DNA from 2 places in the Lysinibacillus sp. FSL K6-4013 genome. Region 1 is predicted to be linked to the other one. Evidence: predicted binding sites of a transcription regulator. Region 1 holds the regulator's gene; the other holds the start of a gene.
The links. Region 1 encodes LexA, which represses DNA repair genes until DNA is damaged. Its sites were predicted from a motif close to CGAACATATGTTCG; they were not measured.
Positions count from the first base shown of each region.

Region 2: parE (DNA topoisomerase IV subunit B) is a predicted target of LexA. The motif match lies at 1,627-1,640, and genes of this name have one in related genera.

Region 1 covers NZ_CP152031.1:1,314,783-1,318,209, forward strand. Annotated here, with positions in the region: gene MHB39_RS06195 (hypothetical protein) at 1-60, shown strand, start outside; gene MHB39_RS06200 (prepilin peptidase) at 126-878, shown strand; gene MHB39_RS06205 (gamma-glutamyl-gamma-aminobutyrate hydrolase family protein) at 912-1,634, shown strand; gene lexA (transcriptional repressor LexA) at 1,740-2,357, opposite strand; gene MHB39_RS06215 (LysM peptidoglycan-binding domain-containing protein) at 2,524-2,838, shown strand; gene MHB39_RS06220 (recombinase family protein) at 2,835-3,427, shown strand, end outside.
Region 2 covers NZ_CP152031.1:2,492,510-2,495,936, forward strand. Annotated here, with positions in the region: gene parE (DNA topoisomerase IV subunit B) at 1-1,606, opposite strand, end outside; gene plsY (glycerol-3-phosphate 1-O-acyltransferase PlsY) at 2,171-2,773, shown strand; gene MHB39_RS12360 (HesB/YadR/YfhF family protein) at 2,793-3,083, shown strand; gene MHB39_RS12365 (spore germination protein) at 3,258-3,427, shown strand, end outside.

The sequences.
Region 1 (3,427 bases):
GATCTTACGTTAAAGGCAACAGTGCAAGTGACGACGTTCTATTACGAAGAACAACAATAAACTTTATTGATAGGCGCCCCATACTTCATTTGTATGGGCGCCTATTGGTTTAGGAGGACATGAAATTGGAAATGGCTTATACGATCTTTATTTTTTTATTTGGACTTATCTTTGGCTCTTTTTATAATGTAGTTGGCTTACGTGTACCACAGAAGGAATCGATTGTACATCCTCCTTCACATTGTCCGAAATGCCAGAGACGACTAACGGTGCTTGATTTAGTACCCGTTTTGTCCTATGTATTTTTAGGAGGAAAATGTCGGAGTTGTGGCAATAAAATTTCTTGGGTTTACCCATTCATAGAATTAATGACAGGTGTATTATTTGCCTTTGCTTATTGGCAGCTAGGCTGGGGCATAGAATTGATAGTAGCGTTCTTTTTTATTTCCTTATTAGTTATTATCGTTGTGTCAGATTTGGCCTATATGCTAATTCCTGATAAGGTATTAATATTCTTTTTACCTTTGCTAGCTATTGGACGAGTTCTGTCACCATTAACACCGTGGTGGGACTCTCTTGTGGGTGCTGTCGTCGGTTTTGGCATATTATATATCATTGCTGTGCTATCTAACGGTGGCATGGGTGGAGGCGATATTAAATTATTCTTTTTAATTGGTCTCGTTCTGGGTACGATTGATACACTATTAACGCTTTTTTTAGCTGCAGTGATTGGTATGATTGTCGGGATTACCGTTTTATCGAAGAACAAACAAGGGAGAAAAACACCCATTCCATTTGGGCCATCTATTGCATTGGCCGCAGTCATTGTTTATTTCTATGGCGATCTATTAATCAATTGGTATTTAGGCTTTTGGTAATTGTTCAATCTTCAAGAATGTGGAGGGAAGCAAGTGAAACCGATTATTGGTATTACAGCCTTTGTGGAGGATGATTTATCCTCTCGATTAAATGCTGCTTACAGCAAAAGTATTATTGATGCTGGTGGAATTCCACTGATTATTCCAATTGGAGTAGAAGAAGAGGCAGCCCAGATTTTAGCCCTTACAGATGGTTTATTATTATCCGGGGGTCATGACGTGCACCCATTTCTGTTCGGGGCTGAGCCTTCATTAAAACTTGGAAAAATTCATCCCGCGCGTGATACAGTGGAGTTAGCAATAATTGAAGCCGCATTCCAACGAAAGATGCCTATTTTCGGGATTTGTCGAGGGATTCAAATACTAAATGTTGCATTAGGTGGTACCTTATATCAGGATATTGATAGTGATCATTTTAGCACTAAATTACTCCAACATATGCAGCAATCAGGTAGAGCTGTAGCTACCCACACTGTACAGATTATTGCTGATAATTTATTAGCGACTATCGTTGAACAAGAGAAGATAGCAGTGAATTCATTCCATCATCAAGCGGTGAATGTATTAGCTGAAAAATTAAAAGTAGCGGCAAAATCAAATGACGGTATTATCGAAGCTGTAGTTCATGAGGAAATGCCATTTTGCTTGGCTGTTCAGTGGCATCCTGAGGAACTAGCCATAGCAGGAGATGAGAGTGCTCAAAAGCTATTTTCAGCCTTTGTTGAAGCTAGCTTAAAATTTAAGAAGGAAGCTTAGAGGGCATTGTACAAAGAATCCAATCGTCTGTGGATTCTTTTTTTGCGTAAAAAAGAGGATACATGCTCTTAGAAGGAACATAATCCTCAAAACCTGTTTTAATAGTTAATGTACTCGTCTGTAAAGACCTACAACTTGTCCTAAAATAGAAACTTGATCGACAATAATAGGTTCCATAGAAGAATTTTCAGGCTGTAAACGGAAATGATTTTTCTCTTTAAAGAAGCGTTTTACAGTTGCTTCATCCTCAGCTGTCATAGCTACAACAATATCCCCGTTATTAGCTGTTGCCTTTTGTTTTACAATGACTAAATCTCCATCTAAAATTCCGGCTTCAATCATTGATTCTCCCATAATTTCTAGCATGAACAATTGATCTTCACTTGTGCCGTACGTATCGGGTAATGGGAAGTATTCTTCAATGTTTTCAATTGCTGTAATTGGAGAACCAGCTGTAACCTTCCCGACAAGTGGGACATGGATCACCTGTTGCTTTTGGATGGATTCTTCAGGCTCTAAAATTTCAATTGCGCGTGGCTTTGTTGGATCTCGACGAATAAAGCCTTTTTGTTCTAATCGAGCTAAATGTCCATGAACAGTTGAACTGGAAGCAAGTCCAACTGCTTCACCAATTTCACGTACTGATGGCGGATATCCCTTAGCTCGTACCTCTTCCTTAATGAAAGCTAAAATATCCTCTTGTCTTTTCGAAACTTTTTTCATGAGTGCTCACCTCTTTTTTCTAAAATCAATCTTCTTATTTGATAGTATAACAGAATGCGAACATGTATGCAAACATAGGTTCGAAAAGTGTTTGACAAAAACGTTTGTTCGCTTTATTATGAGAACATACATTCCGAACAAACATTCTTAAAAAGGGGTAATGATTATGACATGGTTTAAGAAAAACACACATATCTCAATTTTATTAGGAGCTTGCCTACTATTTGCAGCATACCTTTACATTACTGATCCAGGAAAAGTTAGTTACGCAGAAATCCAAATCGAACATGGGGATAGCTTGTGGTCGTTAGCGGAGCAATATCGTGGTAAAATGAGTACTGATGATTGGATAAAGCTTGTAAAAACGGAAAATGAACTAGCAGATATTAAAATTGTAGCGGGAAAATCTCTAGTTATTCCTGTAGTGAGTGATCAAGCCAGTCCCATCAATACTATCGAAATTGCGAGAAATGAACAATGATAAATAATCAACTGTCGGCTGTTGTCTATTGTCGCGTAAGTACTGAAAAAGAAACACAAAGCTCCTCATTAGAGCGTCAACAGGAAGAGTTGCTGCGCTATGCTAAGGAGCAAGGCTATGCGGTGAAGGGCGTGTTTAAAGATCAGCATAGTGGTTATGATGTAGAACGTGCAGGCTTACTAGAAATGCTTGATTTCATAAAAGATAAAAACATTAATGCCCTTTTTGTACAAGATGAAACTCGTTTAGGACGAGGCAATGCAAGAATGGCTGTATTGCATTTATTACAAAAATCAGCAACGGATGTTTTTTCTATGCGTGATGCTGGCCCAGTTCAATTAAATGAAATGGACACGATGCTGCTAGAAATTTTAGCGATTGTAGAGGAATATCAGCGTAGAATTCATAATGCTAAAATACGACGAGGTATGCGACGTGCTGTAGAAAACGGCTATCGTCCTGAAAATAATTTATCCAACAGAGGTAATCCGCAGGGGCAGGAGCGTAAAGATCTACCTGTAGATGAAATTGTAAAGCTACGCAAACGTGGATTTACCTTTGAAGAAATTTCTATAACGCTTAGAGGGTT
Region 2 (3,427 bases), 1.2 Mb from region 1:
CGATATAGACTTTCCCAGACTCAATGAGCGGACGCATATAACGATAGAAGAATGTTAATAGCAAGACCTGAATATGTGCCCCATCTGTATCCGCATCGGTCATGATGACTACTTTATTGTAGGCAGAATCCTCCACCGCAAAATCCGTGCCAACACCAGCACCAATCGCATGGATAATCGTTGATATTTCTTCGTTTTTCATAATGTCCTGTAGCTTGGCCTTTTCTGTGTTGATTACTTTCCCGCGCAATGGCAGAATCGCTTGGAATGTACGGTCACGACCTTGTTTAGCAGAGCCACCAGCAGAATCACCCTCGACTAAATACAGCTCATTTTTTGCCGCATTACGTGACTGAGCTGGCGTTAATTTTCCAGATAGAATCGTACTACCCTTTTTGTTTTTCTTGCCATTTCGTGCATCCTCACGTGCTTTACGAGCTGCTTCACGTACTTGCTGCGCTCGAATCGCTTTACGAACAAGAGAAGCTGATAATTCTGCATTTTCCTCTAGCACATACAAAATTTGCTCAGACACTACACTATCTACTGCAGAACGAGCCTCACTTGTCCCAAGCTTGCCCTTTGTTTGTCCTTCAAATTGTAGTAAGTGCTCTGGAATACGAACAGATACAATGGCCGCTAAGCCTTCACGAATATCTGTCCCCTCAAGGTTTTTATCCTTGTCCTTTAACAAGCCAATTTTTCTTGCATATTCATTAAAGACACGCGTCAATGCTGCCTTTGCACCCGTTTCATGTGTACCACCATCTCGTGTACGAACATTATTAACAAATGATAAAATCGTTTCCGAATAACCATCGTTATACTGGAAAGCAAACTCTACTTCGATGTCATCCTGTACGCCTTCTACATATTTTACTGGATGAAGGACATCTTTTTCCTCATTCAAATACGCAACGAAAGCCTCAATGCCATTCTCATAAAAGAACACATCGCTCTTGCCTTCCTCGCGCTCATCAATTAATTCAATTTTTAAGCCCTTTAATAAAAAGGCTGATTCACGTAATCGTTCCGCTAACGTATCATAATTGAATTTTGTGACAGAGAAGATCGTTTCATCTGGTAGAAAATGAACAAGCGTTCCTGTCTGCTTGGTCTGCCCAATATTTTCAAGTGTTGTGACAGGATGTCCACCATGCTCAAAGCGTTGTCGATACTTTTTGCCATCACGATGGATTGTCACCTCTAAAAATGTTGAGAGCGCATTCACAACGGAAGAACCAACACCATGTAAACCACCACTTGTTTTATAGCCACCTTGACCAAATTTACCGCCAGCGTGTAGCACAGTAAAAATAATTTCTGGTGTCGGTTTACCCATTTTATGCATACCGGTTGGCATCCCACGGCCAAAGTCGCGTACACTCATACTTTGATCTTTATGAATTGTGACAATAATATGAGATCCAAAGCCAGCCAGTGCTTCATCCACCGCATTATCTACGATTTCATACACAAGGTGATGAAGTCCACGGCCATCCGTCGAACCGATATACATGCCAGGTCGTTTGCGTACCGCTTCTAATCCTTCTAATACTTGTATAGCGTCATCATTATAGACGCTAGGTGACTGTTTATTCGTCAAAAAAATTCCCCTCCAAAAAACAAACACATGTTCTATTTATGTTCTCATCCTAATAATAATAGCATTTCCTGTCAATAGTTAGCGACAGGTCCAATAAAATTTTAAAATTTGCTCACAGTTTTGATCATATTTATTAATAGTAAACATCTTCAACAGTTGCTTAAAATTGGTATTTAAGCAAGGCAGACTGCTTCTAGCTTCCAACATCATTTGACGCCTTGAAGCCTACATAGTTGCAAAATAAATTTGTGTTGCTTGCAAATAGTAGCACACACTACCTCGTGCCTTGCGATTAAACTGGTTAAAGTTAGACTTCTATTCTACCAAAGGAATGAGCGATTGACAAAATTGCCATTTTGCCTATATTTTTAAAAAGGTTTTATCGCTTCCTACAAATTTATGTCTAAAAGCCTAGTCCTCGCTAATAGATTCTCTTTTGTATTGAATTCAAGACTTCGAATGAAATCTCCTTCATAACATTGTAGATTAGCAAGAAAAAGTGTAAAATACTTGATACAAACTATTAGTACCAAGTGATGGACTATGAATGAAAGGAGTCCAGCTATGATCAATGGACTTATTATTTTATGTGCTTATCTAATCGGCTCTATACCTTCTGGATTATGGATAGGCAAAATTTTTTATAACACCGATATTCGTGAACACGGAAGCGGTAATCTTGGTGCGACCAATACTTTTCGAACGTTAGGGAAAAAGGCAGGTATTGTTGTTACGGTGATGGATGTCTTAAAAGGGACTGCCGCTGTCTTACTCGTGACACTTCCCGTTTTCTCTGATACTACACTCCATTCTTTATTACTGGGGCTTGTCGCCGTAATCGGTCATATGTTCCCGATCTTCGCCAACTTCCGTGGTGGGAAAGCTGTGGCAACATCAGCGGGTGTATTATTAGGCTATTCTTGGCCACTCTTTGTCCTACTATTTATTACCTTTATTGTGACATTAAAAATCACAAAAATCGTCAGCTTAACATCGATGATAGCCGCTTTAGTAGCGCTTATCTATGCAATCGTTTATTATTTTATTACAGGTGACTTTGCATTAGGCATCTTGGTAGCCTTTTTATTTACCTTTATTATTTATCGTCACCGTGCCAATATTGCACGTATTAAAAACGGCACCGAACCAAAGGTAAAATGGCTGTAGGAAGAGAGGAGCATTTGAAATGAATATTGCATTGACAGATGAAGCCCTACAATGGTTCAAACAGGAAATGGAAGTTGAACCGGGTGATACAATTCGTTTTTATGCACGTTATGGTGGCTCTAGTCCGTTTCATGAAGGCTTTTCGCTGGGAATGACACGTGAGGAACCCATTGCCATAGGTGTGCAGACAGAAATTGATGGTGTCATCTATTACATTGATGAGAAAGATCTTTGGTTCTTTAACGATCACAATTTACATGTTGATGTTGATACAAGTAAAGATGAATTACAATACGACTATCGTACATAAAGCAGTCTGTCCTTTCAAGTATTGAAAGGACAGACTGTTTTTTTATTTATTCCAAAACAAAAAGGATGTAATTTTGCCACAAATAGCTAGATTTTTCATGCCCTTTTCGTTTATCTCTCCAATAAATTGTCCACTCTATAGGTAATGAACGACCATTTGAGGAGGAAAACACACATGTCCATGTATAACAATGCCGAGACCTCCCCATCCCAGAACGATTTATTGTATACTTCCCTATCTAAAAATATCAAAATCATTCAACAGTCACTAGGGCATAGTAATGATATTATTATACGTGAAATTAGGATTGGAGAAGCTGAACCACATAGCCTTGCCATTATTTC